One region of the Solibacillus sp. FSL W8-0372 genome, then DNA from elsewhere that is predicted to be linked to it. Evidence: riboswitches for the same ligand, from Rfam matches in the RefSeq annotation. Region 1 holds a riboswitch; each other region holds the start of a gene.
The links. Region 1 has a riboswitch for thiamine pyrophosphate ahead of thiD (bifunctional hydroxymethylpyrimidine kinase/phosphomethylpyrimidine kinase). Riboswitches for the same ligand answer to the same signal wherever they lie in the genome.

Region 1 (4,592 bases):
AAAATAAAAACAATAAAACAAATCATGACAAAAATCAGCAGTCCAACAAAAAATAGTTAATCTTGATTTTCTTTTCAAATAAAAAAGAGCCTTAATTAAAGGCTCTTTAATAATATGGAGAAAGGTAAAACTATCCCATATATACACTTTCACATGTTCCGGCTACAGGCTCGTAAAAACAATGTTGTTTAAATTGCCCTGTAAATGGTTGCCCATACCATGTAGGAGGACATTCCCCTGAAGGATTAAAATACCAGAGGGCATATTTTGCTGGATGGTCTCTCCAAAAATCTAATGTTTGCCTTGCCAAACGTTGTTCAGTAGGTCTTGCGCGCTGATAAAACATATTTCCTTTTTGAACTGCTTCAAAAGAATAGTTATTTCCCTGAACTTGAAAAATAACCTGCTCTACTGTTCTGACGTCTCTAAAGTCTAAACAATCCGCAACAACTCGATTTACAATTACATTCCCAACATATAACATCCCTTGCTTGCCTTCACCTTCAGCCTCAGCTCGCATCATTCTTGCCATCAAATCGACATCTGCATCGCGGTACTTAACTCTTGGCATTTTTTCACCTCACATTTATAGTATGAAAAAGTTTGCTACGTTGCGCATATCTTAATTAGTTTTGTATAAAAATTATTTCAAAAAGTGCTCTTATTCATTTATGACTTTTTCTCTCGCATTAATAGAGCATTAAGTTCATAAATTAGTATATAGAAAAAGGAGGACCGACAATTCAAATTCATGTTGTACAGCCAGGAGAATCGCTATGGGGAATTGCGCAAGCTTATGGAACGACGATACAGAACATTGTGGAAGCCAATCAAATTCCCGATCCTAATCGCTTAGTTGTAGGGCAAGCGCTTGTGGTTCCAGTAAATGGTCAATATTATATTGTTCAACCAGGGGATAGCCTATGGTCAATAGGACAACGCTTTAATGTGAATTATATGACACTTGCACAAGTCAATGGTTTGTCTTCAAATGCGGTATTAATGATTGGAACACGTTTATATATTCCTCCCGCTGCGAAAACATCTGCTGAAATTTTTGCTTATGTTGAACCAAGAGGCAACGAAGTAAGTGAACTACTAGTAAATCAAGTGCGTGAAACGAGTCCCTATTTAACGTATTTAGCTCTATTCAGCTATGAAGCAGGACGGGATGGTTCATTAAAGGCGCCAGTAATTGAACCACTACCTAGTTTGGCCGCAGAAAATAATGCGAGTATTGCAATGGCGATAACGAATCTAGAAGATTATCAGTTCAGTAGTGAGCTAGCACGTGATATTTTTCAAAGTAAAGCAGTACAAAACTTACTTTTTGACAATATTATTGCAGAAGCAAAAAGAATTGGGAATGTTTCGGATATCCATTTTGATTTTGAGAGAATACCAGGTGACCAAAGGGAAGCCTATAATAATTTCTTGAGAAGCGCGGTAGAGCGTATGCATGCTGAAGGTTATACAGTCTCCACGGCACTGGCACCAAAATCGAGTGCGAATCAGCCAGGGGAATGGACGGTAGGTCATGATTATAGAGCTCACGGGGAAATAGTAGATTTTGTTATGCTAATGACATATGAGTGGGGGTATTCTGCAGGCCCACCTCTGGCTGTCTCCCCGCTCCCTCAAGTGGAACAAGTAGTTCAATATGCTTTAACGGAAATTCCGGCAAATAAAATTTTACTTGGGCAAAATTTGTATGGGTATGATTGGACGTTACCCTTTGTGCAAGGGGGCGAATATGCAGAAGCATTAAGTCCACAACGTGCAATAGAAATAGCCAAACGTTATAATGCAGCCATTCAATATGACTATACCGCACAGGCACCTTACTTTAACTATTATGATGAGCAAGGACGTTCACATATTGTCTGGTTTGAAGATGCACGTTCCATCCAGGCAAAATTTAATTTAGTAAAAAGACTAAATTTACGGGGTGTCGGTTACTGGAAACTTGGTTTACCGTTCCCCCAAAACTGGCAACTTATCGGTTCAAACTTTAATGTCGTTAAGAAATAAAATAGGATTAAATAAAAACTCAGATGAATTAGTATATAGCTCATCTGAGTCTTTATAAGTGATGTGGCAATTTACAATCGTACTTCGCATTAGAAAGTATATTATGAATCTAAAATTTTTCCATTTACTTGCTATGTAAATTTTATTCTGATACACTCGACGTAATTAAATGCATTTGCAGGGGGACACACTTGTGTTGAGAAGGTTAAAACCTGACCCTTAGAACCTGACCGTTAATACGGACGTAGGGAGCAAAGTACAATTATACATATGTACTTACTAAGACCCCGCGTATTTTACGTGGGGTCTTTCTTTTGCAGTGTCACTTAATAATATTTTTATTAGGAGTGGTAAAAATGATTGCATGTACTATAGCAGGATCCGATAGTGGGGGCGGGGCTGGCATCCAAGCTGATTTAAAAACCTTTCAAGAGCTTCGTGTATTCGGTACATCAGTGATTACAGCTTTAACGGCTCAAAATACAAAAGGGGTGCATGGAATCTATCCGGCTACTGCTGATTTTGTAAAGGATCAATTAAATGCAGTAATCGATGATTTTGATCTGAAAGCTGTTAAAACAGGTATGCTGTTTAATGCAGAAATCGTAGAAACAATTGTCTCGGTATTGAAAGCTAAAGAAATACCACTTATTGTAGATCCAGTGATGATTGCAAAAGGCGGTGCTAGCTTACTGAAAGAGCAAGCAACAATAGCTTTAAAGGAAAAACTACTTCCGGTTGCTACGGTTTGTACACCGAATATACCCGAAGCAGAAGTATTGACCGGGCTTACGATCAAAACCGAAGAGGAAATTAAGCTTGCAGGGGAATATTTATTAAATTTAGGTATGCAATGTGTAGTGATAAAAGGTGGTCATTTAGCGGATAATCATGCGATTGATACGGTGTTTATTCGAGGAGAAAAGCCTTTTAAAATGAAAACAGAAAGACTGAAAACAATTCATACGCATGGAACAGGATGTACATTTTCAGCAGCAATTACCGCAGAAATTGCCAAGGGGAAACCATTAAAAACAGCGATCATTGAAGCAAAAAAGTTTGTCCAATTAGCAATTCGTTATCCACTGAATATTGGTCATGGATATGGTCCAACAAACCATTTTGCCTACCAGGAGCACCGAGGAATTTGCGATGTGCAAGTAATTTAATTAATTTATTGAGTAAATTGTACTCGTTTCTTGAAGTGAATAACTTGTGGCATTTTTTTAACTCTCAAAAAGTACTACTTGCCTAGATATAGTAATGTATCAATTTACTCTTTTCTACTATTCTGTCAATTTAGTATGATGGACTTGTTGAACAATTTAGATAATAGGAGTGAAAAAAATGTGGAAAAAACTTTCTGCTTCGGCCCTTACATTAACACTTTTAACTAGTGGAATGGCTGGAGTATCAGCGGCATCTACTTCCAACGAGGAAGAAATGACACGCGGAGATTTTGTGAAGGCAGTCATTGATGCATTAGGTGTTGAAGTAGGTTCTGGACAATCCGTTAAATTCAAGGACGTACCCGATTCACTAAAGCCATATATTGAAAAGGCTGTGGAACTAAAGTTAATTAAAGGTAAAACACCGACACAATTTGCACCAAATGAAAAATTGACACGCACACATGCCTTCCTTATTGCAGCTAGGGGTATACAGGATGAAAAACAATACTCCGAAAATGTATTAAATCAATTTAAAGATGCGAATAAAATTGGATCTGGGAATCGTCAAGAGATGGCAAAGGCAGTAGAGTTAGGCTTATTAACAGGCTATGAAGACGGGACGATCAAACCGAATGAGTTTGTCACGAAAGTGCAAATGCAAAAGATTCTGCAGCGGTTTTTAGCGGAATATAACCCAGTTGAAGCAAATACGACTGTGGCATTGCGCATTTTGGGTACGACGGATATTCATACTAATATTATGAACTATGATTATTACAAAGATGCGCCAACGAATAGTTTAGGTCTGGCAAAAACCGCGCTGCTCATCGAAAAAGCCCGTGAGGAAAACCCGAATACGGTATTATTTGATAATGGTGATGCCATTCAAGGAACGCCTCTAGGCTCTTACATTCAATCCGTGAAAAAATTAAAAGAAGGAGAAGTCCATCCTTCTATTGCATCAATGATTGCGCTAGATTATGATGCAGCGACTTATGGCAATCATGAATTTAATTACGGTTTAGAATTTATTGATGAAGTAACAGATGATGCACCATTCCCGTATGTTAATGCGAATGTTCGAAATGCTTTAACGAAGGAATTAATGTATGAACCTTATGTCATGATTGAAAAAGAAGTACTTGATTCTACAGGAAAAAGTACGATGATTAAAATTGGTGTAACAGGCATTGTCCCTCCACAAATTTTAAAATGGGATAAAGCAAATTTAGAAGGAAAAGTAACAGTAGATGATTCTGTAGAAGCAGTAAAAACAATCGTTCCACAGATGAAGAAAGCTGGCGCGGATGTAGTAGTTGTTCTGTCGCACTCAGGTATGGGTGATGCTACACATGAAATCGGTGAGGAAGATGTATCCTATCTATTAAC
Region 2 (4,592 bases), 900 kb from region 1:
AGCTACCTAAAGGTGTTACGACTGGTGTAGGTGGTGTTGCAGCTGATATGACTGAAACATTCACTCAGTTAGGTGTAGCGATGATTGCAGCGATTGCAATTGTATACTTCATCTTAGTTGTTACATTTGGTGAAGGTTTGGCACCATTTGCGATTTTATTCTCATTACCATTTACTGTAATCGGTTCTTGGATTGGATTATTCGCGACAGGTCAAACGATTTCTGTATCAGTTATGATGGGACTACTGATGTTAATCGGTATCGTTGTCACGAACGCAATCGTACTTGTAGACCGTATTATCCGTATGGAACATGAAGGTATGAATATGCGTGAAGCAATATTGGAAGCCGGGGCAACACGTTTACGACCAATTTTAATGACCGCGATTGCAACAATTGGAGCAATGTTACCAATGGCATTCGGTGGAGCTGGCGGCGGTCTGATTTCTCAGGACTTGGCTGTAACAGTAATTGGTGGTTTATTATCATCAACAGTATTAACTTTAATCATCGTTCCGATTGTATATGAAGTATTATCAAGAATGCTGAAGAAAAATCGTAAAGATGTAAAAGACAATTAATATGGGCGGCCTGTAGGAATAATATTCTTATAGGCCGTTTTTTATTGTACAGTAAAGGGTATAGAAGTTAAGTTTTATACACCTAAGTGGGAGGAATTTTATGAGAAAAATATTGCTTTTTAGTTTAATATTTTTTGCTGCAGCCATTATTCATCCAATGACTACAAATGCTGCTACAGAAAAGGTTGACCTTGGAAAATATCCGGTACAAGTAATCGCAAAAAAGAATATAGAACTGAAGGATAAAAATGGGACTGTTATAAAAAAAGTAGCAAAAGGGGAGAAGCTTTTATTAACCGGGATACATGATAAGCAAGGTATCGTAAAAAATTCGTCTAAAACCGCTTTTCTTACTTTAACCGATGTCCACTATGATCAATTAGTCGACGGTTCGAAAGTTTTAACATTCGATGAAGTAGCCTCAAAGTTAAAGCTAATATCACTAATGTATCCTTCACTTACGAATTTACAGGAAATCGGACAATCTGTTGAGGGGCGTTCTCTCTATTCCATAAAGCTTGGAACTGGTAAAAAGGAAGTTTTATTCGATGCAGCTTTCCATGGTCGGGAACATATGACGACCAATGTGCTGATGGAAATGATTGATACATATTTAAAGGCTTACTTGAATGGCACTAAGATAGAAAAATATGATGTGAAAACGATATTAAGTGAAGTAAGTATTGTATTTGTACCAATGGTTAACCCAGATGGTGTAACACTTTCACAAGGTGGAAAAGTGAAAACACCTATGGCCAAGTTAAGAGCGATGAATGGGAGCTCAAATTTTAATCGTTGGAAAGCAAATATAAATGGTGTCGATTTAAATCGTCAATTCAATGTGAACTGGCAATTAATAAAAATGACAAAGCCTTCGTTTAAAGAATATAAAGGTAAAGCGCCGAATACAGAGCCTGAAGCACTTGCAATGAAAAGACTGATTGATCGCGGCAATCATTTAGCCTATGTATCCTATCATTCTTCCGGTCAAATTATATATTGGAGTCGAGCGAAGAGCCATTTTGAACGCACGAAAAAGCTAGTAAAGGGAGTTTCCTCAATTACAGGCTATAAAATGATGCCCGTAACAACAAAAAACGAACCAATCGCAGCTTCTGAGGACTACTTCACAAAAGTTAAAGACCGACCTGCGATGACGGTTGAAATTGCACCATATGCCGGTGAAGCCTCGGTGCCACTAAAACGCTGGAACAATGTTTGGAAGCAAAATAAAACTGTCGCACTATACGTAGCGAATGAAGCGAGAAAATGGTAGGCAGTAGGAAAAAATTTAAATTACCGTTGCATTTATTCAGAATTATCAGTAGACTAGTAGTAATTAAATGAATTTGCAGGGGGACACGTAAGTGTTGAGAAGGTAAAACCTGACCCTTAGAACCTGATCCGTTAACACGGGCGTAGGGAGCAAAATGTACAAGCTAATAATCGTACGTGGCGCTCTCCATCTTTTTGGAGAGCTTTTCTTTTGCAAATTTTTTAATTGCGGGGGGACACATTTGTGTTGAGAAGGTTAAAACCTGACCCTTAGAACCTGACAGTTAATACTGGCGTAGGGAGCAATAAGTGCGTACGTATGCACTTTTTTAGGCATCTCTACTTTTTGTAGAGGTGCCTTTTTTGCTTACGCCTCTAAGGAGGAAATAGGATGGATTTTTGTGGAGAAGTAAGAAAGCAAACGGAATATTATTGGGAGGCCAGTTTGAAGCATCCATTTGTACAAGGTATTGCTGATGGAACATTGGAGCTGGAAAAGTTTAAATTTTATATGCTGCAGGACGCCTATTATTTAAAGCATTATATGAAACTACTTGCAATGCTGGCGGCAAAAGCTAATGAAGATGAAGATGTAGCTTATTTCCTGGAAACCGCGAACTTTATACGGGAAGCAGAGTTAGAACTACACCGTTCGACTTTCAAAGAGTTGCATGTTACACCTGAAGAAATCAGAAATTTCCAACCAGCACCTGCAGCGTACAATTATGTTAGTCATATGTATCAAGCATTTTATACAGGGTCGATTGCCGACGCATACGCTGCGATACTACCTTGTCCGTGGTTATATCAGGAAATCGGAGGCGCATTACGAAAAGCAACACCGGGTGTTAAGTTGTATCAGCAGTGGATTGATCTATATGCCTCCACTGAGATGGAGGAAACAATTGAAAAACAAAAGGAAATGATGAATCGATTTGCACAGATGCCAGGAAATAATGAACGTGAATTGACAGCCCATTTCAAGCGCAGTTGCTATTATGAGTGGCAGTTTTGGGAAATGTCCTGGACTTGTCAGGATTGGCAACAGGAAGTGTACATGAATGAGCATGCTACGATTTTATAAGGTCATTGTTGTATGAAGTTAATGGCAGTAACAGATGATTGTCAGCCGATTTTAGCATTAGCGCAAAAAATTATTCAGATACAGCAAAGCGTGGATTATATACAAATACGTGAAAAGACAAAAACAATAAAAGAAGTGATAACTCTACTTGAATATTTGGAAGAGGGAGCTGTCCCGAAAGACAAAATTATCGTAAATGGTCATTTGGATATTGCGGTGAGCAACGGTATTCAAATAATTCATTTACCGGAGAGAGGCTTATCGGTACAACAGGTTAAACATCAATATCCACAACTTCGAGTAGGTAGATCGGTTCATGATTGTGCGGGCGCAATAGAGGCAGAGCGGCAAGGGGCTGATTATGTTCTTTATGGACATTGCTTTGAAACAAACAGCAAAAAAGGAAAGGTTCCAAACGGTCTTTCTCCTATTAATGAAATGAAAAAGAACTTAAAAATTCCCGTCTTCGCGATTGGTGGAATTCATGTGGATCGAGTCCAGGCACTCCTAGATGTTAAGGCAGATGGAATTGCGGTTATGTCCGGGATTTTTTCGGCAACGCATCCGTTTGCAGCAGCGAACCAATACAGGGAGGCCATTAAAGATGCAAACAAGCTATGACGTAGTCGTAATTGGCGGAGGAATTATTGGAAGTGCAATTGCTTATTATTTAGCAAAGAATCAAGTCGAGGTGGCCGTGCTTGAGGAAAGTCAAATTGGACTAAAAGCGACAAGTGCAGCGGCGGGTATGCTTGGAGCGCATTCGGAATATGAAGGCGATGGAAAGGACTTCTTCACTTTTGCGAGATACAGTCAGGCGCTCTATACGGAGTTAAAGGATGAACTATACGGGCTAAGTGGCATTGACATTGGCTGCAAAAAGGGAGGGATTTTAAAGCTGGCCTTTTCTGAACATGACAAGAAAGAATTAGGGGCAATACTCACACTGCCCACTGTGAAATGGCTTGAGGCAAATGAAGTAAGAAATCTAGAACCCGATGTTTCCCCGCATATAATAGGAGCTGCCTATATTGAAGAGGATGTTAGTGTATTGCCGTATCGTGTATGTCAGGCCTTTTTTAAAGGGGCACAAGTTTACGGTGCATCCATTTTTGAACATACAAAGGTGTTAAAGATTCAAAAGCAGTTGGATTCTTTTCAAATAGATACAACACTAGGAATGTTCAAAGCAAAACGGGTTGTTATTGCTGCGGGTGTTTGGAGTAATCCCTTTTTTCAGCTGCTAGGTGTAGAGCAGCAAATAACACCGGTCAAAGGGGAATGTATTGCTGTGGAAGGGAGAAGTACTTTTTTAAAACACACTATTTTTCATGATAAATACTATATCGTTCCTAGAAATAATGGGGAGCTAGTTATTGGCGCTACTATGGAGGAAAATGATTGGTCAGAACACGTAAGTCTGGATGGCATGGAAACATTAATTCAAAAAGCGAAGGAACTCTTTCCTGGAATTGGTCAGATGAAGATGAATGCTGCCTGGTCAGGATTGCGTCCACAAACATTCGATCAAAAACCATTTATAGGCTTTCATCCACATGATGAAGCGATATTATTTGCAACAGGACATTACAGAAACGGGATTTTATTAGCACCAGCAACAGGTGAGATGATTGCGAGCTTTATATTAAATA
Region 3 (4,592 bases), 820 kb from region 1:
GAATCGATTCATTGTTTTTATAAAGTTTCATTACTTCACTGATCCTCCGTCTTTCTTTTTTCTATTCGATTTCAGGAATGGCTGAAATGAGCGTTTTGACAATACTGTAATCGGAGCCCTTACGACAATATTTTCAAGGGTCCATAAGTTGCCGGGAGAAAAAGATTGTGTATATGGAACACCAATACTTTTTAAGTTGGCAAGATGAACATAAATCATAATAAATACTAAAATAATTCCGTATAGTCCTAAAGTTGCAGCAGCAAATATAGTAGCGAGACGAACTATTCGCAAGCCAATCGCAAAGCTGTAATTGGGTATTGTGAATGCACAAATAGCTGTTAGAGAAATAACTATAACCATGATGGGAGTTACAATCCCCGCCATAACGGCAAGTTGACCAATAACTATACCGCCTACAATCCCAATTGTTTGACTGATTTTATAGGGGAGTCTTGTTCCAGCCTCCTGCAATACTTCATAAAAAAAGACGAGGATTAAAGCTTCAATTAAGGACGGAAATGGAATCCCTTCCCTAGCGGCAGTTATCGTAAATAATAGCTGAGCCGGAATTAATTCTGGATGGTATGAAATTAATGCAACATATAGGGCTGGTAAAAATATAGTCATGTAGAAAGAGAATAAGCGCAATAATCGTAATAATGAACTTATTAACCAACGTTGGTTATAGTCTTCTATTGACTTTAATGAATCCCCGAAAGTGATAGGCATTAAGAGAGCAAAGGGTGACCCTTCAACAATAATGGCTATTTTACCTCTCAATATATTGAAAGCCACCCTATCCGGTCTTTCTGTATCTAAAATTTGTGGAAAGGGTGACAGAAGATTATCTTCAATCCACTGTTCAATAAATCCAGAATCCGGTGCGAAATCAATATCAATTGTTTTAACGCGACGCAAAACTTCCTGTAAAAGGTCTTCTCTTACAACTCCATCAATATAACAAATGGCAATTTTCTGGTTGGAATGTGTGCCAACTTCCATCATATCGACTCGAAGATTGGGGTCTTTGATTTCCTGGCGAATGAGCGAGAGGTTAATTTTAAAATTCTCTATAAACCCTACTCTGGACCCTCGAATTACTGATTCAGATTGCGGTTCCTCAAGCGCGCGATATTCCATTCCGCTCGTTCCGATAAGAGCGGCTTCACTTTCACCTTCCAGTAAGAAAACTGTATCGCCGGCTAAAAGCGTCTTAATTACCTGCTTCATTTCCTTTGATCTGTTGATTTCAGCAATGGCAAGTATTTCTTCATAGACATGATCAAACAAATTCGAGTGAATATGTTTTCTGTTTAATTCAAGAATTTTTAATATATTTTTATTTAATAAATCCTCGTTTATAAGCCCTTTTATATAAATTAAAGCAAAAGGATGGTTCAACCGGCCAATTCTGCTTTTTCGGATAATAAGATCTGCAGAATTTCCAAGTATTTTTTTTATTACTGCAATATTTTCATCTAATTGGCCATCGAGATATTGGCGACTATTGTTTTTTTCATTTGAAGATTGGACCATTTTCTTAACTCCTGTTCAAATGATGTAATAAGTTTATTGTTTTATTTTTTCCAAATAATATGCAATTCATACTTTAATTCGATGTATTATTGAACCTTTAAAATGTGGATGTAGCTTAGAATGAACGAGCGATCAAAATGTATGAATTTGACATTCAACATACCTGTTGATAATATGAAGGAACAAACAAAATAGCATATATTGCGGGGGGACTCTTTGGAGTTGAGAAGGTTAAAACCTGACTCTTTGAACCTGTCAGTTAACACTGGTGTAGGGAAGCGATTCATTATATTTATAAGCAATAATTTGAATTGTGCTTTCCCATTTATTTAGGGAGAGCACTTTTTTGTTTAGGCTAAGTGAATTTCTACTTGTAAGACCCGTCTAGTGAATCTATTCGTTCATATGAAGAATGATTATGGAAAGGTGATGGAAATGGCTACTAAGCAGGAGATGCAAAATAGAATTATCCAGGCTGTAGAAACAGTAAAGAAAGGGAATCCGATGGCAGGTTCCATTACAAACACTGTCACGATTAATTTCGTTGCAAATGCACAGCTTGCTGTTGGAGGTTCTGCCGCTATGGTGTATTTACCAGATGAAGCAGAATTTTTGGCTAAGGCAGGGGGAGCAACCTATATAAATGTGGGTACGCTATTACCCATTTATGAAGAGACATTACCTCATGTAGCAAAGATATTGCATGAAACAGGAAAACCATGGGTATTGGACCCTGTCGCTGTAGGCATTGGTTCACTAAGGACAGATCTGCTACAGAAATTTAAGGCATTTAAACCGACCATTATTAGAGGAAATGCATCAGAAATTATAGCATTGGCAGGTTTATGGGCATTAGATGGAGGAGCAGAGGAATCAAGGGTACGAGGTGTGGATGCTACAGATTCTGTACATGAGGCTAAAAGAGCAGCGATTGCTCTTGCAAAGTGGACGGGTGGTGCAGTTGCTGTATCAGGAGAAACGGATTTAATAACAGATGGCTCTATTATAGCTATCTCTTATGGGGGCTCTCATTTTATGGAGAAGATTACCGGAGCTGGTTGCTCGTTAGGCGGAGTTGCCGCTGTGTATGCAACGGTGACCACCCCGTTTATTGCAGCACTCACTGCTAGTGCAGTATACAATGTAGCTGGAAAACGCGCTGAGTTAAAAGGAGATGGTCCAGGAAGTTTCCAAGCGCAGTTTTTGGATGAATTATATAAAGCAACAGCAGAAGAAATTGCAAACAACTCATTTGATTTGGAGGAGGTTAATTTATGAATACATTAATAGCAGTAGCAATTGCGCCTTTTGGTGTAGGGGATGAATTGGGACAGGAAATCGCCGAGGTTGTGAAAGTCATTCGAGATTCGGGGTTACCGAGTCGAACTACATCAATGTTTACAGAAATTGAGGGAGAATGGGATGAAGTGATGAAAGTAGTAAAAGAAGCGACTTTTATACTTGCAGAAAAAGGAATTCGAACAGAAGTGGTGTTAAAAGCTGATATCCGTCCGGGATATACGAATACGATTAATACAAAAATAGATAAAATAAATGATATTTTAGGAGGGTAATATGGGTAATATCAAAAAGCTTGATATTTCAGCCTATTTAGTTATAGGTCCTGAAAATACAAAAGGCCGTCCAGTCGCAACGATTATTAAAGAGGCAGTAAGTGCGGGCTTTACTTGCATCCAAATACGTTCCAAAGTTGCTTCTGCAAGAGAATTGATTCAATTAACACGGCAAGCAGCAGAGGTCATTGAAGAGGCTGGAAAATCCGATGAGGTTGCACTCCTAGTAAATGACCGTCTTGATGTTGTTTTAGCGGCTAAATCACAGGGGATTAAAGTGGATGGCATTCATGTAGGCCAAAAAGATATTCCAGTGAACGTTTGTCGGGAATATTTAGGGGAAGACCTCATTATAGGTTTATCTGCTCGAGCTGATCAATTATTTGACTATATTAAAACAGAGGATGTCTCTCAACTTGATTATTTTGGTGTAGGACCGTTGCATGAAACCCCAACAAAACCTGATTGCGGAATTGGGGAAGACGGAAAGGTGATTACGAGAAGTATTGCCGATATTACGAAAGTTGCTGAGCTTAGTTCAATTCCCGTAGTCGTAGGTGGGGGTGTAAAACTCGCGGATATTCCTACCCTAGCAAAAACTGGTGTAGACGGTTTCTTTGTCGTTTCAGCTGTAACGGAGGCTGAAAATCCAAAGCAAGCAGCAACAAATTTAGTGAACGCCTGGAACAATTATAATTCCAAAACTTTTTAATATTTTTAATAAGTTCGAGGGAAGTCATCGTATTCGCTTCCCTTGAATTATCTAAGACAAGTACATACGAATCTCCTCCCACTTTACAATAAAAAAACTGCTCCAATTTTCAAAGCCACTATTATTATTATTATTATTATTATTATTTTATCCCCCCTTACTATTTGTTAATTCAGGTCCAACTCATTAGTTAATATTTTCATAAACTACAATATGTAGATTTTTGGAGGTAGGAATGTACAACCTCTCTATCGACATAATAAAGGTCATTTATCATAAAATTTGGTACAGGGCATTACTTATTAATGAATAGTAGGTGGAGAAAAGTGATGAATCATAATAAGCCAAATGACCGCAATAATAAAAAGAAGCAAAGTATCTCCATAGATAAGTGGAATAATTTGATGTTCCATTATAAAAGTGGGAAACAGAATATCTCGAAAAATAATAGTACGAACAATAACTCAAATGAATCAAATATTACCGCTGTGGCAGGGAACTGGATTGCTGCTGTAGGAACAATTATATCTGCTATTGGAAGTACGCCATCAACTATTTTTTCCCAGCAAACACTTACAGACTTCAATGTTATCGGTAATATTTTGCAGGCTGGCGGAAGCGCAATTGGGGTCGAGGCGGAAGAAGCATTATTAGATGTGGTAGGTGGTCAAATTTCTGCTATAGGCAATTTGGCTGTTGTTGCTGGAATACTATCTGAAAATGAACAGTCAGGTCAACTATTAGAAAAACAAGGTAACCTGCTCCAA

Region 2: another riboswitch for thiamine pyrophosphate. It lies ahead of tenA (thiaminase II); the one in region 1 lies ahead of thiD (bifunctional hydroxymethylpyrimidine kinase/phosphomethylpyrimidine kinase).
Region 3: another riboswitch for thiamine pyrophosphate. It lies ahead of thiM (hydroxyethylthiazole kinase); the one in region 1 lies ahead of thiD (bifunctional hydroxymethylpyrimidine kinase/phosphomethylpyrimidine kinase).

Annotation. Positions count from the first base shown of each region.
Region 1 covers NZ_CP150204.1:2,635,088-2,639,679, reverse strand. The annotation lists gene MKY13_RS13410 (hypothetical protein) at 1-56, shown strand, start outside; gene MKY13_RS13405 (cell wall hydrolase) at 131-571, opposite strand; gene MKY13_RS13400 (glycoside hydrolase family 18 protein) at 742-2,031, shown strand; TPP riboswitch at 2,201-2,299, shown strand; gene thiD (bifunctional hydroxymethylpyrimidine kinase/phosphomethylpyrimidine kinase) at 2,388-3,200, shown strand; gene MKY13_RS13390 (bifunctional 2',3'-cyclic-nucleotide 2'-phosphodiesterase/3'-nucleotidase) at 3,379-4,592, shown strand, end outside.
Region 2 covers NZ_CP150204.1:1,731,135-1,735,726, forward strand. The annotation lists gene MKY13_RS08515 (efflux RND transporter permease subunit) at 1-581, shown strand, start outside; gene MKY13_RS08520 (M14 family zinc carboxypeptidase) at 682-1,857, shown strand; TPP riboswitch at 1,925-2,023, shown strand; TPP riboswitch at 2,077-2,175, shown strand; gene tenA (thiaminase II) at 2,248-2,940, shown strand; gene MKY13_RS08530 (thiamine phosphate synthase) at 2,953-3,561, shown strand; gene thiO (glycine oxidase ThiO) at 3,545-4,592, shown strand, end outside.
Region 3 covers NZ_CP150204.1:3,456,480-3,461,071, reverse strand. The annotation lists gene MKY13_RS17755 (endospore germination permease) at 1-31, opposite strand, end outside; gene MKY13_RS17750 (spore germination protein) at 31-1,539, opposite strand; TPP riboswitch at 1,735-1,834, shown strand; gene thiM (hydroxyethylthiazole kinase) at 1,975-2,817, shown strand; gene MKY13_RS17740 (thiamine-binding protein) at 2,814-3,113, shown strand; gene MKY13_RS17735 (thiamine phosphate synthase) at 3,115-3,825, shown strand; gene MKY13_RS17730 (hypothetical protein) at 4,152-4,592, shown strand, end outside.